DNA from 3 places in the Sinomonas sp. T428B genome. Region 3 is predicted to be linked to each of the others. Evidence: riboswitches for the same ligand, from Rfam matches in the RefSeq annotation. Region 3 holds a riboswitch; each other region holds the start of a gene.
The links. Region 3 has a riboswitch for S-adenosylmethionine ahead of ACUYMY_RS02830 (flavin reductase family protein). Riboswitches for the same ligand answer to the same signal wherever they lie in the genome.
Positions count from the first base shown of each region.

Region 1: it holds a riboswitch for S-adenosylmethionine, as region 3 does, so the genes downstream of both, ACUYMY_RS15450 (DUF1737 domain-containing protein) here and ACUYMY_RS02830 (flavin reductase family protein) in region 3, are expected to answer to the same signal.
Region 2: it holds a riboswitch for S-adenosylmethionine, as region 3 does, so the genes downstream of both, ACUYMY_RS11630 (aminotransferase class V-fold PLP-dependent enzyme) here and ACUYMY_RS02830 (flavin reductase family protein) in region 3, are expected to answer to the same signal.

Region 1 covers NZ_JBRAZR010000001.1:3,345,808-3,349,072, reverse strand. Annotated here, with positions in the region: gene ACUYMY_RS15460 (O-succinylhomoserine sulfhydrylase) at 1-696, opposite strand, end outside; gene ACUYMY_RS15455 (rhodanese-like domain-containing protein) at 705-1,115, opposite strand; gene ACUYMY_RS15450 (DUF1737 domain-containing protein) at 1,112-1,426, opposite strand; SAM riboswitch class IV at 1,435-1,545, opposite strand; gene ACUYMY_RS15445 (amino acid permease) at 1,731-3,257, opposite strand.
Region 2 covers NZ_JBRAZR010000001.1:2,506,797-2,510,061, reverse strand. Annotated here, with positions in the region: gene ACUYMY_RS11635 (class I SAM-dependent methyltransferase) at 1-147, opposite strand, end outside; gene ACUYMY_RS11630 (aminotransferase class V-fold PLP-dependent enzyme) at 213-1,640, opposite strand; SAM riboswitch class IV at 1,673-1,786, opposite strand; gene hisN (histidinol-phosphatase) at 1,884-2,696, opposite strand; gene rsgA (ribosome small subunit-dependent GTPase A) at 2,745-3,265, opposite strand, start outside.
Region 3 covers NZ_JBRAZR010000001.1:600,519-603,783, forward strand. Annotated here, with positions in the region: gene ACUYMY_RS02820 (amino acid ABC transporter permease) at 1-774, shown strand, start outside; gene ACUYMY_RS02825 (amino acid ABC transporter ATP-binding protein) at 771-1,556, shown strand; SAM riboswitch class IV at 1,795-1,906, shown strand; gene ACUYMY_RS02830 (flavin reductase family protein) at 1,946-2,428, shown strand; gene ACUYMY_RS02835 (oxygenase MpaB family protein) at 2,576-3,265, shown strand, end outside.

The DNA of each region.
Region 1 (3,265 bases), 2.7 Mb from region 3:
GATGAACTCCTTCGTGCCGAGGACCGCCCCGCCGAGCACGCGTCCCTGGCCGTCGATGTGCTTCGTGCCCGAGTACACGATGACGTCGGCGCCGAAGTCGAGGCTCTTCTGCAGCAGCGGGGTCGCGAAGACGTTGTCGACGACGACCTTCGCGCCCGCCGCGTGGGCCAGGTCGGAGACGGCCTGGATGTCCACGAGCTCCTGCATGGGGTTCGACGGCGACTCGAAGAACACCGCCGTCGTCGGCACCGAGAGCGCCTCGCGCCACTGGTCCAGGTCCGGCCCGTCCACAAACACGGTCTCCACGCCCCAGCGCGGGAGGATCTCGTTGAGGATCACGAAGCATGAGCCGAAGAGGCTCCGGGCCGCGACGACCCGGTCACCGGCGGCGAGCAGCGCCGCGAGCGCGGTGAACACGGCGGACATGCCGGACGCCGTCGCGAAGCACGCCTCGGTGCCCTCGAGCAGCCGGAGCCGCTCCTGGAAGGTGGCCACGGACGGGTTGCCGTAGCGGGAGTAGACGAACCGCTCGTCCTCGCCGGTGAAGGCCCGCTCCGCCGCCTCGGCGGAGTCGTAGACGAAGCCCGAGTTGAGGAAGACGGCCTCGGAGGTCTCCTGGAAGTTGGTGCGGAGGAGTCCGCCGCGCACAGCCTGGGTGTCTTCGCTCCAGTCGGCGGCATTGATGTCGAACGTCACGTAACTACTTAGTCCTGTCCCAGATTGGTCGGCAGCCCGCGGTTCTTCCATCCATTCACGGTGCGCTGCCCGTCCGGTCCGGGATGTCCCTCGAAGCCCTCGAGGATGTTGTAGGCGGTGAAGCCCAGGTTCGTGGCCACCTCGGCGGCGTAGCTCGAGCGGTTGCCGGACCGGCAGAGGAAGACGAGCTCGGCGGAGCCCGGCTCGGGCGCCTGGAGTGTCAGCTCGTTGACGAAGTCCGGGTTCGGGATGCCCCCCGCGAAGACCCACGGGATGAACAGCGGGTCGTTGTCGGTCGAGTGGGTGTCAGGGATGCCGATGTGCGCCCACTCCTCCTCGGTGCGCACGTCCACGAGCACGGCGCCCTCGAGGAGCTTCTCCCACGCCTGCTGCGGCGTGATGTCCCCGGCGTAGCTCACGCGTGCCCCTCGCCCTCGTACTCGAGCGAGTCGACGGCGGACGCCACGGCGGCGTCTGCCCGCGCGATGGCGTGGGGCAGGATGACGGCCTGGGCGACGATGACCTCGGAGCCGTTGAAGGTCGCCGCGGGGCTGCCGTGCAGCACGTAGCCGTCGGCGAGGGCCTGCGAGATGCGGGCGCAGAACTCGCGGGTGTCGGGACCGGTCAGGAGACGGTAGGCGAGCTTCTCCTCGCCTGGGGTCTCCGGCGCTGCCGGGTCATTGAGCGGGGTGACGTCCGCCCCGGCCGGGGCGGTCGCGGTGTCGGTCATGACGGGCTCCTTCGGGCTTGCGTATCGAACGAACGAATGCCGAGTACTCACCTGAGGCACCCCGCCACATGGAGGGTTGCCGGCCAGCAAGTCAGGGCTTGGCGCTGGCGCTCATTACTCTCGATCGAACGTAGCATGGGCCGCCCGGAGCAACCATGGGCGTGCGGTAACGATTGGCAACGTGGGCTTCACAGAGCGTCCGCGGCGCCCGTGAGTGCCTCCCGGGCCACCGGGCCACGCACGACGGCGGGGCTCGCCTGGGGTGGTGGGCCTCGCCGTCGTGTGGTGGCTGGGTTGGTGGGGGTTAGCGGGTGCGGGTGGGGCGGTTGGCGATGACGGGGGCGGCGCCGGTGTGGCCGTCGCGGGCGGCGGCGATGGCGCGGATCTTCTCGCGGGAGGCGTACCAGCCGATGACCATCAGGACGCAGGCGACGGCGGTGGCCAGGAGGGTCCAGGGCGAGTCGGCCAGGACCATGACGAGGACGGCGGCGAGGAAGAGGAGGGTGGCGTAGCCGGTGTAGGGGGCGCCGGGCATGCGGAAGGCGGGGCGTTCGGTCCAGCCGCGCTTGGCCCAGCGCTGGAGCTGGATCTGGCACAGGACGATGGTGGCCCAGGTGGTGATGATGCCCACGGAGGCGACGTTGAGCACGATCTCGAACGCGTCGGCGGGGACGAGGTAGTTCAGCGGCACGCCCAGGAGGGACACGGCGGCGGTGATGGCGATGCCGCCGTAGGGCACGCCGGCCTTGTTCATGCGCAGGGCGAAGGCGGGGGCGGAGCCAGCGGCGGCCATGGAGCGCAGGATGCGCCCGGTGGAGTAGAGGCCGGCGTTGAGCGAGGACAGGGCGGCGGTGAGCACGACGAGGTTCATGATGACGTCCACGCCCTGGACGCCGATGGAGCCGAAGAAGGTCACGAAGGGGCTCACGCCCTTCTGGTAGGAGGTGAAGGGCAGCAGCAGGGACAGGAGGATGACGGAGCCGACGTAGAACACGGCGATGCGGGCCACGACGGAGTTGATGGCCTTGGGCATGACCTTGGCGGGGTTCTCGGTCTCGCCGGCGGCGGTGCCGACGAGCTCGACGGAGGCGTAGGCGAACACGACGCCCTGCATGAGCAGGATCATCGGGGCGATGCCCATGGGGAAGATGCCGCCGTTGTCGGTGATCAGGGAGAACCCGGTGGGGGCGCCGGTGGGGGTGCCGAAGAGCACGAAGTAGATGCCCAGGGCCAGGAAGGCCAGCAGGGCGGCGACCTTGATCAGGGCGAACCAGAACTCCATCTCGCCGAAGACCTTCACGGAGACGAGGTTCAGGGCCAGGACCAGGACCAGGGCGATCAGGGCCCAGGCCCACTGCGGGACGGCGCCGATCCAGGGCACGTAGCGGCCGAAGAAGTTCATGTACAGGGCCGCGGCGGTGATGTCCACGATCGTGGTCATGGCCCAGTTGATCCAGTAGAACCAGCCCGAGACGTAGGCGGCCTTCTCGCCGAAGAACTCCCGGGCGTAGGAGACGAAGGAGCCCGAGGAGGGGCGGTGGAGGACGAGCTCGCCCAGGGCGCGCAGGATGAGGAAGACGAACGCGCCGCAGATCGCGTAGGAGAGCACGAGCGAGGGCCCGGCCGCGGCCAGGCGGCCGCCGGCGCCCAGGAACAGGCCCGTGCCGATCGCGCCGCCGATCGCGATCATCTGGATCTGCCGCGCCTTGAGGCCCTTGTGGTACCCCGCGTCCTCGGCATGGAGCACATGGTCCGCCGCATGCGCGTGGCCATGGTCCTCGAGATGATCAGGGATCGGGGCGACTGACAGCTCATGGGGGTCAGTGGGCATGGGTGATC
Region 2 (3,265 bases), 1.9 Mb from region 3:
GGTGCGGGCGCCGGCGGGGACGAGCCAGTCGGCGGCCTCCTCGGGGTACCCCGGCCGCACACGTTCGTAGTGCTCCCCGCCGGCCTCGAACGCCCTGGCGAGCTCGCGCCGTCGTGCATCGCCGAGCTTCGGCCCGCCGCGTCCCATCGTTCCCTCCTGACGTCCCCCAGCAATCTACCGCAGCCCGCCGCGGGCCGGCGGCCGGGAGTGCGTCAGGAGTCGGTGCCGCAGGGCGCCGCGCCCGCGGTGCCAGGCGTGTTGGGCGCCCAGTGGGGGAAGACGCGCGTGTCCCGGGCGGGGACCCAGCGGCCGGCGTCGACCACGTAGTCGAGCCCGAGGCCCTTCTCGACGAGCTGGCGGACGCCGCCGACGAGCCGCTCGACGTCCTCGAGCCGGGAGCCGACGCCGAAGCTCGCCCGGAGCGAGCCCGAGGCGAGGCCCAGACGGCGCAGGACCGGATGGGCGCAGAAGCGGCCGTCCCGGACGCCCACGCCGTGCTCGGCGGAGAGGTAGGCGGCCGTGAGGCCCGCGTCGTGGCCCGCGACGGAGAAGTTGACGACGCCGATCGCGCCTCCGCCAGCGGCGGGAGTGGAACTGCCCGGGTCGCCGCCGTCGCCCGCCTCGGAGTCGGCGAAGAGCCGGTGCACGGTCACGCCGTCGACCCCGGACAGCCCGTCGATGAGCGCGGCCCGCAGCTGCTGCTCGTGCCGGTGCCAGAGGCCCTCGTCGAGGTCCCCGAGGACCTGGGCGGCTCGGGCGATCGTGGCGGCGCCGAGCACGTTGGGGGAACCGCCCTCGTGCCGCGCCGGGCCCTCGGCCCACGTGACGGCGTCGAGCCGGACCTCGCGGACCGCCCCGCCGCCGGCGAGGTGCGGGCGGCCGGCATCGAGCCAGTCCGGCCGTCCCAGGAGCACGCCGCTGCCGAACGGCGCGTAGAGCTTGTGGCCCGAGAACGCGAGGTAGTCGATCCCCGTCCCGGCGACGTCGATGCGTCGGTGCGGAGCGAGCTGCGCGGCGTCGACCGCGATGCGGGCGCCGTGCTCGTGGGCGAGCTCGGCGAGGGTCGCGAGCGGCAGGACCTCGCCGGTGACGTTCGAGGCGCCCGTGACGGCGAGGAGGCTCACGCCCCCGTCGGAGAGCTGGAGCCGGACGCGCTCGAGCGTCTCGGCGATCGTGCCCGCCGCGATGACGCTGCGGTGCGGCCGGGCCTGCCACGGGAGGAGGTTCGCGTGGTGCTCGAGGTCGAGGTAGAGGACGTCGCCGCGCGCGGGGAGGCAGCCCGCGAGGAGGTTGAGCGACTCGGTCGTGTTGCGCGTGAAGATGACGGCGTCGTCGTCGCGGCCGCCGACGAAGCTCCGCACGATCGCGCGGGCATTCTCGTACACGCTCGTGCTGATCTGGGAGGCGTACCCGGCGCCCCGGTGCACGCTCGCGTAGTAGGGGAGCACCTCGTTCAGGTGGTCCGCGACCTCCGCGAGGGCCGGGGCCGAGGCGGCGTAGTCGAGGTTCGCGTAGCGGACCTCGCCGCCGCCCACGAGCGGGGCGCGCAGCTCCGAGCCGACGACCTCGGCGAGCGGCGCGGCCGCGTCGGGGTACGCGTCGCGGGAGATGATCGGGGCGTGGGAGAGGGCAGTGCTCACGGGGCATACCTCGCATGAGTGAGGGACCGCAGGGTCCGCGCTTGCCGCATCCGCTCCGGACCGGCCTGGTCGTCACCCGGGGCACCCCACCGCGGTTGGAGGGTTGCCGGCCAGCAAACCGGGGTTTCGCGCTGGCACTCGTGACCTGTCCACGACATTAGGGCACGGGCACGCCCCCGCGCACCCGCGCCGCCCCTATGACGCGGAATGTGACACGCCCGCGTCACATGGGCGGGGTCCGGGTCAGAGCAGGTCGTCGTACCCGGGGTTGAGGCGGCCCAGCGCCTCCGAGTGCAGGATGCCGTTGGTCGCGAGGGCGTTGCCGCCCCACGGGCCCTCCTTGCCCTCGAGCGACGTGAAGCGGCCGCCGGCCTCGGTCACGATGGGCACGAGCGCGGCCATGTCGTAGAGCGCGAGCTCGGGTTCGGTCGCGATGTCGACGGCGCCCTCGGCGACGAGGCAGTACGACCAGAAGTCCCCGTAGGCGCGCGTGCGCCACACGTCCTCGGTGAGCGAGAGGAAGTCGTCGAGGTTCCCGCGCTCCTTCCAGCCCGAGAGGCTCGAGTAGGACAGCGAGGCGTCGCCGAGCTTCGCGACGTTGCTCACGTGCAGCCGCGTCGCGGAGGCGAGCGAGCGCCCGGTGTACGCCCCGGCGCCCTTCGCGGCCCACCAGCGCCGCCCGAGGGCGGGGGCGCTCACGACGCCGACGACGATCTCGTCCCCGTCCGCGAGGGCGATGAGCGTGGCCCACACGGGCACGCCCCTGACGAAGTTCTTCGTGCCGTCGATCGGGTCGATGATCCAGCGGCGGGAGCCGTGGCCGGTCGTGCCGAACTCCTCGCCGACGACGGCGTCGCGCGGGCGGGAGCGCGAGAGCTGGCCCCTGATGGCCTCCTCGGCGGCGCGGTCCGCGTCCGTGACGGGGGTGAGGTCCGGCTTCGTCTCGATCTTGAGGTCGAGGGCCTTGAACCGCTCCATGGTCTGGGCGTCGACGGAATCCGCCAGGACGTGGGCCAGTCGGAGGTCGTCGTTGTACGTCTCGGGCGCGTGGTTCATGCACCCACGCTATCCCGTCGGCGGGTCGGACGGCTGCAGGCGCGGGCTTCACTCGCCGGGCGGCTGGGCGCCCAGCTCCTTCGTCTCCTGGCCCTCCTCGCGGCGGTCCGCCCCGAGCAGCCGGCGCAGCGACGCGAGGCGGGCGGGGCCGGCGTCGCCCGCGTGCCCCTCGGCGACCCAGGCGTCGAGGCCGCAGCCCACGGCCGAGGCGTCGTGCCGGCAGCCGCGCTCGCAGGCCTCGGTCCCCGGCTCGAGGTCGCCGAACGCGTGCAGGATCCGTTCCGGGTCGACGTGGGCGAGGCCGAAGGAGCGGATGCCGGGGGTGTCGATGATCCAGCTCCCCGGCGCGGCGTCCTCGAGCCGCAGCGCGAGGGCCGACGACGACGTGTGCCGCCCGCGCCCGGTCACCGCGTTGACGCCGCCCGTCGCGCGGTCGGCCCCCGTGAGCGCGTTGACCATGGTCGACTTGCCCACGCCCGAGTGCCCCAGGAGCACGGTGACGCGGCCCTCGAGCTCGGCGCGCAGGGCCCGCACGGCATCCTCGTCGAGCCGGGCCGAGGAGCCGTCCG
Region 3 (3,265 bases):
AACTTCAGGTGGGGCGTGGTCGGGAAGTACTTCTTCGCCGAGTCCATCCTGCGCGGCCTGATGCTCACGATCTTCCTCACCGTGGCGAGCATGGCCCTGGGCACGCTGCTGGGCCTGGCCCTGGCGGTCATGCGCTCCTCGCACGTGAAGCCGGTCTCGATCGCCGCGAACCTGTACATCACGCTGTTCCGCGGCACCCCGGTGCTGGTGCAGCTGATCTTCTGGTTCAACATCTCCGCCCTGTACCCGGACCTGCGGATCGGGATCCCGTTCACCGACCTCGGCGTGGCCGTGGACACGAACGCGATCATGGGCCCGATCACGGCGGCCCTGGTGGGCCTGACCCTGAACGAGGCCGCCTACATGGCCGAGATCATCCGCGGCGGGTTCTCCGCCGTGGGCAAGGGCCAGCTCGAGGCCGCGGACTCCCTGGGCATGAGCGCCGGGATGCGGATGCGGAAGGTCATCATCCCGCAGGCGATGCCCTCGATCATCCCGGCCACGGGCAACCAGGTCATCGGCATGTTCAAGGAGACCTCGCTCGTGTCCGTCCTGGGCGTGGCGGAGCTGCTGCAGAGCGCGCAGCTGATCTACGCCCGCACCTACGAGACCATCCCGCTGCTGATCGTGGCCAGCCTCTGGTACCTGGTCATGACCCTGCTGCTGAGCTACCCCCAGTCCAAGCTCGAGCAGAAGTACAACCGCTCCGCGGCGACCCTTCCGAGGAAGGCCAAGCGTGTGGCGCTGACGAGCCCGGAAGGGGCGGCACGATGACCACCCCCACCGGCACCATCCCTGACGGCACGATCCACGTCCGGAACCTGAAGAAGTCGTTCGGGCACAAGACGGTCCTGAAGGACATCAGCCTCGACATCGCCAGCGGGGAGGTCGCCTGCATCATCGGCCCCTCGGGCTCGGGCAAGTCCACCCTGCTGCGCTGCCTCAACGGCCTCGAGACGGTCGACTCGGGGGTGCTGAGGGTCAACGGCGAGGACTTCGGCTACCACGAGACCGAGCACGCCTACCACGCCCTTCCCAAGAAGAAGCTCGCCGAGCAGCGGACCCGGATCGGGATGGTGTTCCAGTCGTTCAACCTGTTCCCGAACATGACCGCGCGGGAGAACGTCATGGCCGGGCCCGTGCTGGTCAAGCGCGGGGACAAGAAGGCCGCTGCCAAGCGCGCCCAGGAGCTCCTGACCGACGTCGGGCTGGGCGCCTTCGGCGACCACTACCCGGCCCAGCTCTCCGGCGGGCAGCAGCAGCGCGTCGCGATCGCCCGGGCCCTGGCCATGGACCCGGAGATCATCCTCTTCGACGAGCCGACCTCCGCGCTGGATCCGGAGAAGGTCGGCGAGGTCCTCGCCGTCATGAAGAACCTCGCCAAGGCGGGCATGACCATGGTCGTGGTCACCCACGAGATGGGCTTCGCCCGCGAGGTCGGCGACACGGTCGTGTTCATGGACGAGGGCTACATCATCGAGCGCGGCGACGCCCGCGAGGTCCTGGGCAACCCGCAGGAGGCCCGCACCCAGTCCTTCCTCGAGAAGGTGCTCTGAGCGGACGAACAACGGTAAGGCTCCCCGGAACTGGCTGAAGAAGACGGCCGGTTCCGGGGAGCCTTTTCGTTGCCCTAGGAGCCCAGCCCCGGCGGTGCTGGAGGGTCCTCGTCCCTCACGTCACAAAAGCACATATGACGCCTGAGGGCCCTCGTCCCTGGCGTCACAAAAGCACATGTGTCCCCCTGTTTCCGCTAGGGTGGACCGCTCCGAAACCCCTTCGTAGGGTTGAGGACAGGATCAAGAGTCCCGGCGCGAAGCTCTGGCTGGCCGGGCGGCAACCCTCTCCCGTAGTGGGGTGCCCCAGATGAGGATCCGGCCGCGGTGGACATCCGCGGCAAGTACGGCGTCCAGACACTGGGCGTCCGGCCGAAATGCTGGAGGGCAGCATGACAGCTACACCCCTGGACCTCGTCGAGGGTGCGGATCTCCGCCGCGCCATGGCGCACTGGGCCACGGGCATCGCCGTCATCACGACCTCGGACGGCGGCACGCTCGCGGGAATCGTGAGCAACTCGTTCACCTCGATCAGCCTCGACCCGCCGCTCGTCTCCTGGGCGGTGGACCGCGCGTCGAGCTCCTTCGAGACCTGGAACCGCGCCGACAACTATGCCGTGCACATCCTCTCCGAGTCCCACCGGGACCTCGTGAAGCGGTTCGCGGCTAAGGGGACGGACAAGTTCGCGGGGCTCGACTGGGAGCCCGGCGTGCTCGGCTCGCCGATCGTGGCCGACGACGTGCCGCGCCTCGAGTGTCGACTCTGGCAGACGGTGGACGCGGGGGATCACGTCATCCTGATCGGCGAGGTAGTCAACGTCTCGGATCCGGACGGCTTCGTCCCCCTCACGAACCACGTGTTCTGGGCTAAGTAGCCCTTACGCGCCTGCGGCCCCGGCTCCCCTCATCGGAGGGGGCCGCGCGCGCCACATCCACCCCGCGGGCGGCATCGCGGCACCCATCTGATGGGCCCCTCTCAGGCGTGCTGTGATGCTGCCGCGGGCGCGGCGTACGCTGGAAGTGTGCGTACACGCACACAGCCCAGCCCGCCCGTCGAACGCCTCATCGCTCCCCTGCGGCGCCGCCTCCTGCTCACCTTCTCCGGCCAGTCGGAGGGCATCCCGTCGTGGCAGCTCGCCCTCGAGGAGGGCGACGACGCCGGCTACTTCGGCCCCGGCTCCGCCGTCTGGGCCGTGCACGGGGGCATGTCCCCGATCGTCGGGGGCATCCGCGCGCTCCTGACCCAGGCCCTCCACCCTGGCGTCCTGGCCGGCGTCGCCGAGCACTCGGACTACCGCGCCGACCCGCTCGCCCGGCTCGCCGGCACGATCCGCTGGATCTTCACTGTCACCTACGGGGACACTGCCGCCGCGGCGCGGGCCTGTGCCTGGGTGCGCCGGCGGCACCGCCCCGTCCGGGGGACCTACACGGACGCCGCCGGGATCCGCCGCCCCTACTCGGCGAACGATCCCGAGCTCGAGGCCTGGGTGCACCTCGCCTTCACCGACGCGTTCCTGCGCACCTATGAGGCCCTCGAGGGCCCCGTGCCCGGCGGCGCGGACCGCTACGTGGCCGAGTGGGCCCGCGCGGGCAGGCTCATGGGGGTCAAGGACCCGCCGCGCACGGAGCGGGAGCTCGGGGAGCGGCTCGCGGCGTACGACGACGCCGGGCAGCTGGGCGGCGGCCCGCGCCTCGACGAGGTGGTCGCCTTC